One region of the Streptomyces sp. SUK 48 genome, then DNA from elsewhere that is predicted to be linked to it. Evidence: riboswitches for the same ligand, from Rfam matches in the RefSeq annotation. Region 1 holds a riboswitch; each other region holds the start of a gene.

Region 1 (4,685 bases):
GGGTACGGCGAGTGGTTCCAGCGGCGGCTCGTGCCGGAGCTGGAACGGGTGCGGGTGGTCTGCGTCGAGCCGGCCGGGCGGGACGCGGGCCGGGGCTTCGCCCTCACGCTGGACTCGGGGGAGTCGTTCACCGCGCGGGCGGTCGTGGTGGCCACCGGGCTGTCCGGTCTGGCGCATCTGCCGGCCGGGCTGCGGCAGGCGGCCGGGGCCGGGCCCGCGCCCGACGGGCCCGTCTCGCACAGCTCCCAGCACCACGACCTCACGCGTTTCGCCGGCAAGGAGCTGATCGTGGTCGGCGCCGGGCAGTCCGCGCTGGAGACGGCCGCGCTCGCGGCGGAGGCCGGGGCCCGGGTGCGGGTGGTGGCGCGGGGGCGCGGCCGGGTCGCGTTCGGGGCGCCGCCCTGGGAGCAGCCGAGGCTGCGGCCCGAGTCGCCGTTCGGGCGGGCCTGGTCGCTGTGGGCGTTCAGCTACTGCCCGCACCCCTACCGCTTCCTGCCCGAGCCCACCCGGCACTTCCTGGTGCGCCGGGTGCTCGGCCCGCTCGGCGCCTGGTGGCTGCGGGAGCGGTTCGAGGGCGCCGTACAGGTGACGGAGGTCGAGCGGGTGCTGGGCGCGGCGGCGCGGGACGGCGGCCCGGTGCTGACCGTGCGCACCCACGGCGGCCGCACGGAGGCCCTCACCGCCGACCATGTGATCGCCGCGACCGGGTACCGCGTGGACATCGCCGCGATGGACTTCCTCGGCCCCAGCCTGCGCACCCACCTCGCCACCAGCCGCGGCGCCCCGCGCCTCGGCGCCGGCTACGTCTCCTCGGTCCCCGGCCTCTACTTCACGGGCCTGCCGGCCGCCTCCTCCTACGGCCCGGTGATGCGCTTCGTGTGCGGCACGGAATTCGCCTCGCCGCGGCTGGCGGGGCATCTGGCGGGGGCGCACGGGTGAGCGCGGGGGCCGGGGGGCGCGGGGGCGCGGGGGCCGGGGGCGGGGGCGCCGGACCGAGGGTGCGCGGGTGAGCGCCGGGCAGGGAGCCGCCGTACCCCCTCTGCCACCCTTCCTCCCCGTCGTCCCCCGCCCCATCAGGACGCCGCCCAAGCCCACTTGAAGCCGGCCCCCGCGCAAGTCCGGGCGATGACACGGGAGTCGGGGGAGGACGCGAGGGGCTGCGGAGGGGGCGGGTCCGTATTCTCGGATCATGGTTGCCTCCCCCGCGTACGCACTGATCGCCACCGACCTGGACGGGACGCTGCTGCGCGGCGACGACACCGTCTCCGAGCGTTCGCTGGCCGCGCTCGCGCGGGCGGAGCGGGCCGGGGCCCGGCATCTGGTGGTCACCGGCCGCCCGGCCCCCAGAGTCCGCCCCCTCCTGACCGCCCTCGGCAGTACCGGGCTCGCGGTGTGCGGGCAGGGCGCACAGGTCTACGACGCCGGGTCCGGCCGCATGCTGTGGTCGGTCCGGCTGGACCGGGAGCTCGCCGAGACCGCGCTCGGCAAGATCGAGGCCGAGGTGGGCCCGGTGTTCGCGGCCGTCGACCAGGACGGCACGGACGGGCTCACCCTGACCGAACCCGGATACCGGATGCCCCACCCGACCCTGCCCGCGGTCGGCGTGGCCCGGCGCGACGACCTGTGGCGGGCACCGATCAGCAAGGTGCTGCTGCGCCACGCCACCCTGTCCGACGACGAGTTGGCGGCGGTCGCCCGCTCGGTGGTGGACTCGCTGGCCACGGTCACCATGTCGGGACCCGGCACCGTGGAGCTCCAGCCCTGCGGGGTGACCAAGGCGACCGGGCTCGCGCTGGCCGCCGAGCGGCTCGGGGTCCCGGCGGAACGCGCCCTCGCCTTCGGTGACATGCCCAACGACATCCCGATGTTCCGCTGGGCGGCGCACGGCGTCGCGATGGCGAACGCCCACCCCGAGCTGAAGGCGGTCGCCGACGAGGTCACGACCGCGAACGAGGACGACGGCATCGCCGTCGTCCTCGAACGGCTGTTCCCGGCCGGATGACCGGGAACAGCGGTGGTGCCACGGGCCGCCGCGACGGCCCGGCGCCGGTCAGTAGGCGCCGTTGACGTTGTCGATCGAGCCGTACCGCGCGGCCGCGTAGTTGCAGGCGGCGGTGATGTTCGCGACCGGGTCGTAGATGTTGAACGACGTTCCGGCCACGTGGTACGCGTTGAAGGTCGGGTCGATCACCTGGAGCAGACCCTTGGACGGTATGCCCTTGGCCGCGTTGGAGTCCCACAGGTTGATGGCGTTCGGGTTGCCCGAGGACTCACGGATGATGTTGCGGTGGATGCCGTTGTAGGTGCCCGGGATGTGCTTCTCGGCCATGATCGCGAGGGACTCGCGGATCCAGCCGTCGAGGTTGTTCGGGTACCCGGCGGGCGTGGTGGCGGCCGAGGTCGTGCCGGTGGTGGCGGACGCGGTCGCCGCGCCCACGAGCGGCATGGCGAGCACGGCCGCGCCGGTGCCGGCGACGGCGATCAGGCGGACGAGACGGTTGGCGCGGGTGCGGCGCGGCTGAACGGCAGCAGACATGGGGACGTTCCTCTCCTACGCCTGCGAGGTGAGCTGTCGGGTTCGGGCGGGGAGGTGCCCGGTCGCGCCCCGTGAGAGGCGCGGCTTTACCCCAAGCCGTTCCGTGCGAACACGCGGTGCGGCGCGCTGTGTCACGCGCCGCACCCCGTGAGTCGTCCGGTCCGGCGACTTACCTGGGTCCCCCGCTCCTGCCGTACGAATGAGTTCGTCGATGGGTGTACGGGCGGCGGCAGGATGAGGCGTCCGCCCGATGGGTCGGGAACGTATGCGAGAGCACATGCCGGGAACAAGCTCTGAATTGTTATATCGCGGCATTTGGCCTTGATCATCAGCCTATGGGGTACTTGATCCTTTGCGAATGCCAATACTCAACTCGCTTACGCCGCACGGCGGGAAGGGGTGTCGAAGGGTTACCGGCGGGAAGGCGGTCAGGTGACCCACTTCACGAAATGGCAAACTGTGGAAAATCGGGCATGGGGGATTCGTCCCCCCGGCGGAGTCGGGTCGGTACTCCTTTCATCTCCGGGATCGTGATGAAGTTCCCGATTACCTGTTAAGTCGATAAATGTCCGTTGTCATCATCCGAGCGGGGGTATGCCGGTCATGACCCGATACCGCCCGGGCTGGACGGGTGGGCGCAGGGTGGGCGCTATCGGTGATCGAAACCGGACCGGATACGCTGACTTGAGTGATGGCAGCGACCTATCGACAAACCGCGTAATCGCCAGCAGACACCAGCAGACAGGAGACCCCTCGTGACCGTCGTCGGGCCGTTCGGGCTGAGCGTGCGGGACCAGGCTCTCGAAGCCGATGTCCAGGCCGGATTGGCGGCTGTCGAGGAGGGCCTGCTAGAGGCCACCAAGAGCGAGGTCCCGTTCATCACGGGGGCCGCCCAGCACCTCGTACGGGCCGGCGGGAAGCGCTTCCGGCCGCTGCTCGTGATGCTCGCGGCGCAGTTCGGCGACCCCTACGCGCCCGGTGTGGTGCCCTCGGCCGTGGTCGTGGAGCTGACCCATCTGGCCACGCTCTACCACGACGACGTCATGGACGAGGCCGCCGTACGCCGGGGCGTGGACAGCGCCAACACCCGCTGGGGCAACTCCGTCGCGGTCCTCACCGGCGACTTCCTCTTCGCCCGCGCCTCCCAGATCCTCGCCGACCTCGGCCCCGAGGCGGTCCGGGTCCAGGCCCTCGCGTTCGAACGCCTGGTCACCGGCCAGATCCTGGAGACCGCCGGACCGACCGACGGCCGCGACCCGGTCGAGCACTACCTGGACGTCCTCGGCGGCAAGACCGGCTCGCTGGTCGCGGTGTCCTGCCGGTTCGGCGCGATGATGTCCGGCGCCGACGAGACGGTCGTGGACGTGCTCACCCAGTACGGCGAGCGGCTCGGCGTGGCCTTCCAGCTCGCCGACGACTACCTGGACATCGCCTCCGACTCCCAGGAGTCCGGCAAGACCCCCGGCACCGATCTGCGCGAGGGCATCCCGACGCTGCCCGTGCTGCGGCTGCGCGAGCGGGCCGCCCGGCTCGGCCTGCCCGAGGACCTCGCCCTGTGCGAGCTGCTGGACTCCGACCTCAGCGACGACGCCCGGCACGCCGAGGCGCTGGCCGCGCTGCGCGCCCACCCGGCCCTGGAGCAGGCCCGCCGGGACACCGTGCGGTACGCGGAGGAGGCGCGCGCCGCGCTCGCCCCGCTGCGGGAGTGCGACGCCAAGGTGGCGCTGACGGAGCTGTGCGACGCGGTGGTGCACCGGGCCGGATGACCGGCCCGTCCCGGCCTGGGACGACCACCCGTTCGGCGTCCACCAGGTGGCCGTACCCCGGGTTCCGGCCGCATGCTGCCCTGGGGACGAGTTCGAGCCCCAGGACGAGTTCGAGCCCAGGGACGAGTTCGAGCCCCCTAGGGGTGCCCCCTACGTGTCATACCGCAGTCGTACGCCGAGTTGGCTCCGAGGGCTGACGCTTCCGCACCGCGGATTTGGTCGTATGGACACCACGGACATCACCACTCCTCACCGATTCGGGTGAGAATGGCGGCTCGGGTGGACCAGCGTGAGGGCAGCCGCCGCCGACGACGGAGGTAAGGCACACATGGCACCGTACGAATCCGACGACGCAGTGCGCGCCGAGCGGGACGAGGAGACGC
Region 2 (4,685 bases), 830 kb from region 1:
ACCAGCGGCGGGAGCTGCTCCAGGGTGCGGGCCGAGGCGATGGGGGCCGTGACGGTCGGCTGGGCGGCCAGCCAGGCGAGGGCGACGGTGGCGTGCGGGGCGTCGTGCGCGGCGGCGATCTCGTCGAGGGCGGCGAGGACCTTCTGGCCGCGCTCGGTCTCCGCGTACTTCGCGGCCCCGCCGGCACGAGGGCTGTCCACCGTCGCGCCGGGCCGGTACTTGCCGGTCAGGAAGCCCGAGGCGAGCGCGAAGTACGGCACCGTGGACAGGCCCTCGCGGGCGACGAGGTCCTGGAGCGGGCCCTCGTAGGTGTCCCGGGAGACCAGGTTGTAGTGCGGCTGGAGCGCCACATAGCGGGCCAGGTTCTCGCGGGTGGAGAAGTCCAGGGACTCCTTGAGCCGCTCGGCGCTGATGTTGGACGCGGCGATCTGCCGGACCTTGCCGGCCTTCACCAGTTCGTCCAGCGCGCCGATGATCTCCTCGACCGGCACCTCGGGCTGGTCGAAGTGGGTGTAGTAGAGGTCGATGTGGTCGGTGCCCAGGCGGGCCAGGGAGGCGTCGGCGGCGGCCCGGATGGTGGCCGCGGACAGGCCCTTGTACTGCGGGTGCTGGCTGACCTTGGTGGCGATGACGACGTCGGAGCGGTTGCCGCGGGCCTTGACCCACTTGCCGATGACGGTCTCGGACTCGCCGCCCTGGTGGCCCTCGACCCAGGCGCTGTAGGAGTCGGCGGTGTCGATGAAGTTGCCGCCCGCGGCCGTGTACGCGTCCAGGACGGCGAAGGAGGTCTGCTCGTCGGCGGTCCAGCCGAAGACGTTGCCGCCCAGGCAGAGCGGGAAGACCTCGAGGTCGGAGGAGCCCAGTGTGCGCAGAGAAGTCATGCTTCACATCAACACCGGCGGCGGATGATCGCATTCCGCCGCCGGTGGGGAGATCCGCGCGGATCGCGCGCGGGTTCCGTCAGGGGTTGAGGCCCTTGTCGCGCAGCCAGGGCGCGGGGTCGACGGCGGTGGCCTGCCCGTTCGGGTGGACCTCCAGGTGCAGATGCGGACCGGTGACATTGCCGGTGGCGCCGACGCGGCCGATGACCTCGCCGGTGGTGACCTTCTGGCCGGCCGAGACATTGATCGAGGACTGGTGGCAGAACCACAGCTCGGTGCCGTCGTCCAGGGTGAGGACGGTGCGGTAGCCGTAGGCGCCGGCCCAGCCGGCCTGGGTGACGGTGCCGCCGTGCACGGCCTTGATCAGGGTGCCGGTGGGGGCCGCGAAGTCGAGGCCGGTGTGGTAGCCGGAGGACCACATGGCGCCGGGCTGCCCGAAGGTGCCGGTGATCGTGTACGAGACGACGGGCAGCGTGTACTGCTTGGCCAGCTCGGCCAGCCGCTTGGCCTCGGCCGCCTTCTTGGCGGCGGCCTCCGCCTTCTCCTTGGCGGCGGCGGCCTTGCCGGCGGCCTCCTGCTCCGCCTTGGCGGCCACGGCGTCGCTCTGCTGCTGGGCGGCGGCGACCCTCGCGGCGGTGGCCTTGCTGTCGGCCTGGCCCTGCTGCTGCTCGGCCTGGGCCATGATCCGGTTGCGCAGGGCCTCGCCGGCGCCGCTGTCCCTGACACCCTCGGTGGTGTGCCCGAGATCGGTGAGCGCGGTGGCGGTCTCGGCCTTGGGCCCGTCCGTGGAGTCGTCGCCGAAGAAGTGCTCGACGGTGGACAGCTGCGGCACCGAGACGTTCGGCATGTCCGGCATCGAGATGGAGACCGGCGGCTTGCCGGTGTTGGCGCTGGCGATGCCGCCCGCGCCGACGGCGGCGATCACGCCGACGCCGAGGACGGTGGAGCTGCGGGCGAAGCCGCCGCGCTGCTTGGCGACGCGGTGGCGGCCGCGGACCGGGGCGACGGTCTCCTCGGTCGGGTTCCACTCCTCCCAGGGGCCGTCGTCGTCGAGGCCGGGGCCGGGGCCGAACGACTCGGGCTCGCGCTGAGCGGGCACGAACGGGGATTCTGGGGCAGGCCGGTTGGACGCCACGGGGGCGTGCTCCTTTCCTTCCTCCGCCTACCGGGTTAGCTGACGGGTTCGGAGCAGGAAGGTCTCCTACGCGCGTATACCGCTCGCGGACCGGCGTGCGGTCCGTGACGGTTTTCGCGTGATTCACCCCAAGGTGGTGGTTCCCCGGTTCCCTTGCGGGATTCGGCGCGTGCGCGCGGAGCCGTCGCGGGTGACGGCTGGGACGACCGCGCTGCGTTATCGAACGTTAATAGACCCGGGGGAACTTTCCAAGCCGTTCGGCTTGATCATTAACGCTTCAGGCCATGGACGTATCCCCCAGCAGGCCGCCGAACCGGGCGAGTTGACCGGCGTTCAGCAGTCATCCGGTTTTTGATGGTGACTCAGACGTTATGCGCAGGGCGGTCGAACGGTCACTACGGGTAACCCCCGTATCCGGGCTCCGGAAAACACTCAGGGCCGGAATCCGTCAACTGGATTCCGGCCCTGAGATATCAGTAGCGGGGACAGGATTTGAACCTGCGACCTCTGGGTTATGAGCCCAGCGAGCTACCGAGCTGCTCCACCCCGCGGCGATGTCTCTACTGTACGCCATCCCAGGGGCGGAAAGCACATCGGTTGGGACAGGCCCCCGGATCAGCCCCGCAGATGCCGGTTCGGGGCCTGGGCCAGGGCCTCGTACTCGGGCAGGAGGACGACGTCGGCGCCCGCGCCGGTCAGCACTCCCGTGCCATCGGCCGCCACCACGAACGTGTCCGGCTCGCGCCAGGCGGTGACCACCCGGCGCACCCCCGCCCGCAGGATCAGCTCGGCGCAGGGCGCGGGCCGGGAGGCGCGGCGGGCGCAGGGCTCCAGGCTGCTGTAGACGGTGGCGCCGGGCAGCCGGGGGTCGGCGGGGTCGGTCCTGGCGAGCGCCGCCTCCTCCGCGTGCGCCACCGGGTCCGTGCCCTCCCGGGAGTGGCCGCGGGCCAGCTCGGTGCCGTCGGCGGCGACCACGACCGCGCCGACGCTGAAGGCCGTCTCCGAGGGCGGGCACAGCGCGGCCAGCTCGCAGGCGGTGCGCAGCCAGTGCCGGTCGGCGGCGGTGGGCACCGGGCCGGTGCCGGGCGCGGTGGGCTCGTAGCGCGCCAGGACCACGTCCTCGATCCGGCGGGACTCGACGAGCCGCAGCCGCCCCTCCTGGTAGCGGCCGGGCCCGAACAGCCGCGGGGCGGCCGGGTCGCCCACGATCAGCGGGGCGAGGGCCAGGTGCAGCTCGTCGGCGAGACCCTGCTGGAGGAGCTGGGTGTGCACGGCCGCGCCGCCCTCCACCATCAGCCGGCGCACCCCGCGCTCCGTGCGCAGATGCCCGAGCAGGGCCCGCCAGTCCAGCTCCGGGCCGAGCGCGACGACCTCGGCGGCACCGCCGAGCAGCCGGGCGGCCCGCGCCGCGCCCCGGTCGGTCGTGTAGACGAGTCTGTCGCCGCCGGTGTGCCAGAAGCGGGCCCCGGGGTCGAGATCGCCACTGCCCGTGACGGTGACCTTCAGCGGGTACTCCGGTTTGCCCCGCGCGAGCCGCGCCGCGCGCCGCTCGGCGGAGCCGACCAGGAGGCGGGGGTTGTCGGCGCGCAGGGTGCCGGCGCCGATCAGCAGGGCGTCGGCGGAGGCCCGTACCGCGTCGACCCGGTCGAAGTCGGCCGGTCCGGACAGCAGCAGCCGCTCCGGGCCGGTGTCGTCCAGGCAGCCGTCGAGGGAGACGGCGGCGGACAGCAGCACGTACGGGTACGGCGCGGACTCGGGGAGGGCTCGCTCGGCGCTCATCGTGCTCATGGTGCTCATCGGCTCCAGTGTGCGGCTCCGGGTCAGCCGGCCTGCTCCCGGGGACGGCGGGCGTCGCCCGGTTCCCGCCCGGTGAAGGACAGGACGACGATCAGTACACCGCCGCAGGTGATCGCCCAGTCGGCGAGGTTCATGACGCTGAAGTCGCGCACCGCGACGAAGTCGACCACCGCGCCGCGCAGGCCGCCCGGCGCGCGGAAGAGCCGGTCGGTCAGATTGCCGACCGCGCCGCCCAGCAGCAGCCCGAGGGCGATCGCCCAGGGCGTGCTGGTCAGCTTGCGGGACACCCGCACGATGACGGCGGCCACGGCGAGCGCGATCAGGGTGAACACGATGGTCGTCGCGCTGCCCATGCCGAAGGCGGCGCCGGGATTGCGCTGCACCCGCAGCTCCAGCCAGGACCCGAGCACCGGCACGGGACTCCGGCCCTCCAGGCCCGCGACCACCGCGAGCTTGCTCCCCAGATCGACGGCGTAGGCGACGGCGGCCACCAGCCACAGCGTCCGCACCCGCCGCGTCCCGCTCCCGGTGCCGTTCGACTCGCTCAGCGTCACCCGCGTACTCCTCCCCGACTCCCGCCCAGCGTACGGGCCGGCCGGCGGGACGTCACCGTGTTCCATGGCCCGTTCCCCGGCCCGCGAAAACCGCATTCGTATTTTCGCCAGTTGCTGTCATAGGACCGCCGAACCCCGCTTTCGAGCTATAGAAGCACCCGAATGCCCCACACCCCAGCTCCCGAGAGGCTCGTTAGCTGACCGTGGCACGCACAGAGAGACGCACAGCGCTGAATCTCCACTCGCCGGTCACATTCCGGCTGGAAAACAAGGAAAGCGAGGTGTTCACCGACGGCTGCTCGGATCTTCTTGACGATT
Region 3 (4,685 bases), 1.3 Mb from region 1:
CGACCGTACGGCCGTCGCGGCCGGCTTCGGCCTGCTGCGCCTGGCCGGCGCGCCCTCCATGGGCTGGCTGGACGTGAAGACCTCCGGCGACGTCGAGGTGCCGGTCATCGAGACCGCCATCGACGAGGAGCTCGCCCGGTTCGCCGAGGAGGGCCCCACCGCGGAGGAGATGGAGCGCGCCCAGGCCCAGTTGGAGCGCGAGTGGCTGGACCGGCTCGGCACCGTCGCGGGCCGCGCCGACGAACTGTGCCGCTACGCCGTCCTGTTCGGCGACCCGCAGCTCGCCCTGAACGCCGTGCAGCGCATCCTGGAGGTCACCCCCGAGGAGGTCCGGGAGGTCGCCGCGGCCCGGCTGCGCCCCGACAACCGCGCCGTCCTGGTCTACGAGCCGAAGTCCCCGCAGGCCGTCGAGGACGCCGAGGTGCCCGAGGACCCCGAGTCGCAGGCCACCGTAGAGGCCGGAAACGAGAACGAGGAGACGGCCAAGTGACCGAGCAGCTCGCCACCATGGACTTCCACCCGCAGCCGCAGGCCGGCGAGGCGAAGCCGTGGGCCTTCCCGGCCCCGAGCGCGGCGCGCTCGACAACGGCCTGACCGTGCTGCGCTGCCACCGTCCCGGCCAGCAGGTCGTGGCCGTCGAGGTGCTCCTGGACGCCCCGCTGGACGCCGAGCCGGCCGGCCTGGACGGCGTCGCCACCCTCATGGCGCGCGCCTTCTCCGAGGGCACCGACAAGCACTCCGCCGAGGAGTTCGCCGCCGAGCTGGAGCGCGCGGGTGCCACCCTGGACGCCCACGCCGACCACCCCGGCGTCCGGATCAGCCTGGAGGTCCCCGCCTCGCGGCTGGCCAAGGGCCTCGGCCTGGCCGCCGACGCGCTGCGCGCCCCCGCCTTCGCCGAGAGCGAGATCGAGCGGCTGGTCCGCAACCGCCTGGACGAGATCCCGCACGAACTGGCCAGCCCCGCCCGGCGCGCCGCCAAGGAGCTCTCCAAGGAGCTGTTCCCGGCGACCGCCCGCATGTCCCGGCCGCGCCAGGGCACCGAGGAGACCGTCGAGAAGATCGACGCGGCCGCCGTCCGCGCGTTCTACGACCGCCATGTACGCCCCGCCACCGCCACCGCGGTCGTGGTCGGTGACCTCACCGGCATCGACCTGGACGCGCTGCTCGGCGAGACCCTGGGCGCCTGGACCGGCACCCCGGGCGAGCCGCGCCCGGTGCCCGCGGTGACGGCCGACGACACCGGGCGTGTCGTCATCGTGGACCGGCCCGGTGCCGTCCAGACGCAGCTGCTCATCGGCCGGGTCGGCTCGGACCGGCACGACCGGGTGTGGCCCGCCCAGGTGCTCGGCACCTACTGCCTCGGCGGCACCCTCACCTCCCGCCTGGACCGCGTCCTGCGCGAGGAGAAGGGCTACACCTACGGTGTGCGCTCGTTCGGCCAGGTGCTCCGCTCCGGACCCGACGGCAACGGCGCCTCCATGCTGGCCATCAGCGGCTCCGTGGACACCCCCAACACCGGCCCCGCGCTGGACGATCTGTGGAAGGTGCTGCGCACCCTCGCGGCGGAGGGCCTGACCGACGCCGAGCGGGACGTGGCCGTGCAGAACCTCGTCGGGGTCGCGCCGCTGAAGTACGAGACCGCGGCGGCCGTCGCGGCCACGCTCGCCGACCAGGTGGAGCAGCACCTGTCCGACGACTTCCAGGCGACGCTCTACCGGCAGTTGGCCGCGACGGGCACCGTGGAGGCCACCGCGGCGGTCGTCAACGCCTTCCCGGTGGACCGCCTGGTGGCGGTCCTCGTGGGTGACGCGTCGGAGATCAAGGCGCCGGTCGAGGCGCTGGGCATCGGCGAGGTCACCGTGGTGGCCGCCGAGTAACCGCGGGCGCCCGCTGCCCGCTTACGGGGGCCCTGACGGCCTACGGGTCGTCAGGGCCCCCTTTGTTCCACTCTCCTCCCGAGATGTCCCTATTGGGACGGAGGTTGCCCGTCTGCCCTGTGGGATGCGCTACAAAAGCCGCGTTCTGTTTGGGGATTGGGAGCCGGTCCGCTTAGCGTCGTCCGGGTTGTCCGTCGGGCAGTGCGCCGCAGCCGCGGCACCGGACAGCCATCGCCGAGTCCCCGAGGCGCGAGCCAGGGGAGCCGGGGACCCACACGTCCCTGGGGTGAATCGGGCGTCCGTGCGCGAGCGCGGGGCCCGTAGGAGACCTTCCTGCTCCGAACCCGTCAGCTAACCCGGTAGGCGAGAGGGAAGGAAAGGAACAGCCACGCACATGGCGTTCATATGCGCCACCGGGAAGCACCGCAAGCCCGGCCGGGTCAAGCGCACCACCGCCCAGGCGGCCGGTATCGCGGCCCTGACGACCACCGGTGTCATCGGCACCCTCGCCGCGTCCCCGGCGCTCGCCGCCGAGCACACCGTCGAGCAGACCGGTCTCACCCCGGTGCTCAGCGCGAGCGACGACCTCGCCGCGCACATCGACGCCCAGGCCGTCGCCCAGCAGCGGATCGCCGAGCACGAGGCGGCCGAGAAGGCCGCCGCGGTGCGCGCGAAGGAGGCCCGCGCGGCCAAGGCCCGCGCCGCCCGCGAGGCCGAGCGCAAGCGGCTGAACGCCTTCGTGGCCCCGATCGCGCACTCCTACGTGTCGACCGGCTACCAGGCCAGCAGCTCTCTGTGGTCGTCCGGCTCCCACACCGGCATCGACTTCCACGCCATGACCGGCACCTCCGTGCACGCGGTCGGCGCCGGCACCGTCGTCTCCACCGGCTGGGGCGGCGCGTACGGCAACCAGATCGTGCTCCGCATGGCCGACGGCATGTACACCCAGTACGGCCATCTGTCGTCCATCGGTGTCACGGTGGGCCAGCAGGTCGCCGCAGGCGAGCAGATCGGCCTGTCCGGCGCGACCGGCAACGTCACCGGCCCGCATCTGCACTTCGAGGCGCGCACCAGCCCCGACTACGGCTCCGACGTCGACCCCCTCGCCTACCTCCGCGGCCACGGCGTGAACGTCTGACCCCTGCGGCCACGGTGTGAACGTCTGACCTCCGCGGCCGCGGTGTGAACGTCCGACCCTCGCGGCCACGGCGCGAACGTCCGGCCCACCCGCACGGCATCGAAAACCCCGGCCCACCCGGCCGGGGTTTTCGCCATTCCCCGGCGCTTCTCGCCGGAGCCTGTCCAAAAAATATCCATGATTCGGGGCCCGCCATCGGAAATTCCGGCCCGGTGGAATAGAGTCACGGAAAACACGCGTCCGTCGTCGGTGTCGTGTCGCGGGTATTAAGGCGGAGGTCGGTCATGCGTATTCCGGCGCAATCGGTGTGCACGGCGATCCGGGACGACATCGTCGCCGGCTCCCTCGAACGCGGTGGCCGCCTCACCGAGGAGGTGCTCGCCCGCCGCTACGGCGTCTCCCGGGTCCCCGTGCGCGAGGCCCTGCGCACCCTGGAGGCGGAGGGCTTCGTGGTGACCCGCCGGCACGCGGGGGCCTGCGTGGCCGAGCCGACCGAGCAGGAGGCCGCCGACCTGCTGGAGATGCGCCTGCTCCTGGAGCCGCTCGGCGCCGCGCGGGCCGCCCGGCGCCGTACCGAGGCCCATCTGAAGGTGCTGCGCGGCCTGGTCCGGCTGGGCCAGGAACGCGCCAGGCGGGGCGGCGGCGAGGATCTGCGCGCCCTGGACGGCTGGTTCCACGAGACGCTGGCCCAGTCCTGCGGCAGCCCCTCGCTGACCTCGACACTCCTCCAGCTGCGCCACAAGATCGCCTGGATGTACACGGTGGACACGCCCCCCGACATGGTCGGCACCTGGGCGGAGCACGGCGCGATCGTGGACGCGGTGGCCCGCGGCGACGGCGAGCGCGCCCGCGCGGTGACCGCGCTGCACACCGAGCGGGCGACGGCGGCGTACCGGCTGCGGGTCCCCGGCACCGCGGCGCGGACGCGGACTTCGCAACATGCCGTAAACATGTCCGGCGCGGGGAATTAACACGGGTGCCGTATACAAAGTGGGTGGGATATTCGGGAGCCGGGTATTTCCGGGTGTCCTGAATTCCCATGAGTGGACCATGACGAATGCCGCCCATGGCCAATGCGGTGGCGCTCCGAAAACACGGAAGCCGTGCCACCCGCTGGGGATGGCACGGCTTCTCGAAATCCCGCACGGACCGTTCCGGGTCCGCCCGGACGGTCCCGGGTCCCGCTCAGACCGTCTCGGGCAGTTCTTCCAGGCCCTCGGCGACCAGCTTCGCCAGCCGGTCCAGGGCGGCGTCCGCGCCCTCGGCGTCGGAGGCGAGCACGATCTCCTCGCCGCCCTGGGCGCCCAGGCCCAGAACGCCCAGCATGGAGGCCGCGTTGACCGGGGTGCCACCGGCCTTGCAGATCGTCACCGGGATGCCTGCGGCCGTGGCGGCCCGGACGAAGAGGGAGGCGGGGCGGGCGTGAAGACCCTCGGCCCAGCCGACGTTGACGCGGCGCTCAGCCATGTGTTGCTGCCCTTCACTGTTCAGGGTTGTCTAGACCAGTGTTCCATATCGTGACGCGTGCCAGAAGAGGGGCTGCGCACCCCCTCCGTCGTGCTCCACAGAGTGCCCCGCGCCGTTGTCGTACGCGAGCCGTACGCTGGGCCCCATGCGAACCTCGGCGGAACCGCAGAGCCGGTACGAGTACCCCGCGCACTGGGAGGCGG

The links. Region 1 has a riboswitch for cyclic di-AMP ahead of GHR20_RS15485 (transglycosylase SLT domain-containing protein). Riboswitches for the same ligand answer to the same signal wherever they lie in the genome.
Positions count from the first base shown of each region.
Region 2: it holds a riboswitch for cyclic di-AMP, as region 1 does, so the genes downstream of both, GHR20_RS19310 (M23 family metallopeptidase) here and GHR20_RS15485 (transglycosylase SLT domain-containing protein) in region 1, are expected to answer to the same signal.
Region 3: it holds a riboswitch for cyclic di-AMP, as region 1 does, so the genes downstream of both, GHR20_RS09570 (M23 family metallopeptidase) here and GHR20_RS15485 (transglycosylase SLT domain-containing protein) in region 1, are expected to answer to the same signal.

Region 1 is NZ_CP045740.1:3,612,961-3,617,645, reverse strand. Features, by position in the region: gene GHR20_RS15495 (FAD-dependent oxidoreductase) at 1-939, shown strand, start outside; gene GHR20_RS15490 (HAD family hydrolase) at 1,190-2,002, shown strand; gene GHR20_RS15485 (transglycosylase SLT domain-containing protein) at 2,051-2,536, opposite strand; cyclic di-AMP (ydaO/yuaA leader) riboswitch at 2,540-2,757, opposite strand; gene GHR20_RS15480 (polyprenyl synthetase family protein) at 3,292-4,302, shown strand; gene GHR20_RS15475 (sigma-E factor regulatory protein RseB domain-containing protein) at 4,631-4,685, shown strand, end outside.
Region 2 is NZ_CP045740.1:4,438,822-4,443,506, reverse strand. Features, by position in the region: gene GHR20_RS19315 (aldo/keto reductase) at 1-881, opposite strand, end outside; gene GHR20_RS19310 (M23 family metallopeptidase) at 961-2,016, opposite strand; cyclic di-AMP (ydaO/yuaA leader) riboswitch at 2,024-2,194, opposite strand; tRNA gene GHR20_RS19305 (tRNA-Met) at 2,494-2,567, opposite strand; gene GHR20_RS19300 (dihydrofolate reductase family protein) at 2,632-3,804, opposite strand; gene lspA (signal peptidase II) at 3,837-4,367, opposite strand.
Region 3 is NZ_CP045740.1:2,292,518-2,297,202, reverse strand. Features, by position in the region: gene GHR20_RS09580 (pitrilysin family protein) at 1-490, shown strand, start outside; partial or broken gene GHR20_RS09575 (pitrilysin family protein) at 508-1,877, shown strand; cyclic di-AMP (ydaO/yuaA leader) riboswitch at 2,100-2,258, shown strand; gene GHR20_RS09570 (M23 family metallopeptidase) at 2,272-3,015, shown strand; gene GHR20_RS09565 (GntR family transcriptional regulator) at 3,300-3,986, shown strand; gene GHR20_RS09560 (HPr family phosphocarrier protein) at 4,201-4,482, opposite strand; partial or broken gene GHR20_RS09555 (GNAT family N-acetyltransferase) at 4,628-4,685, shown strand, end outside.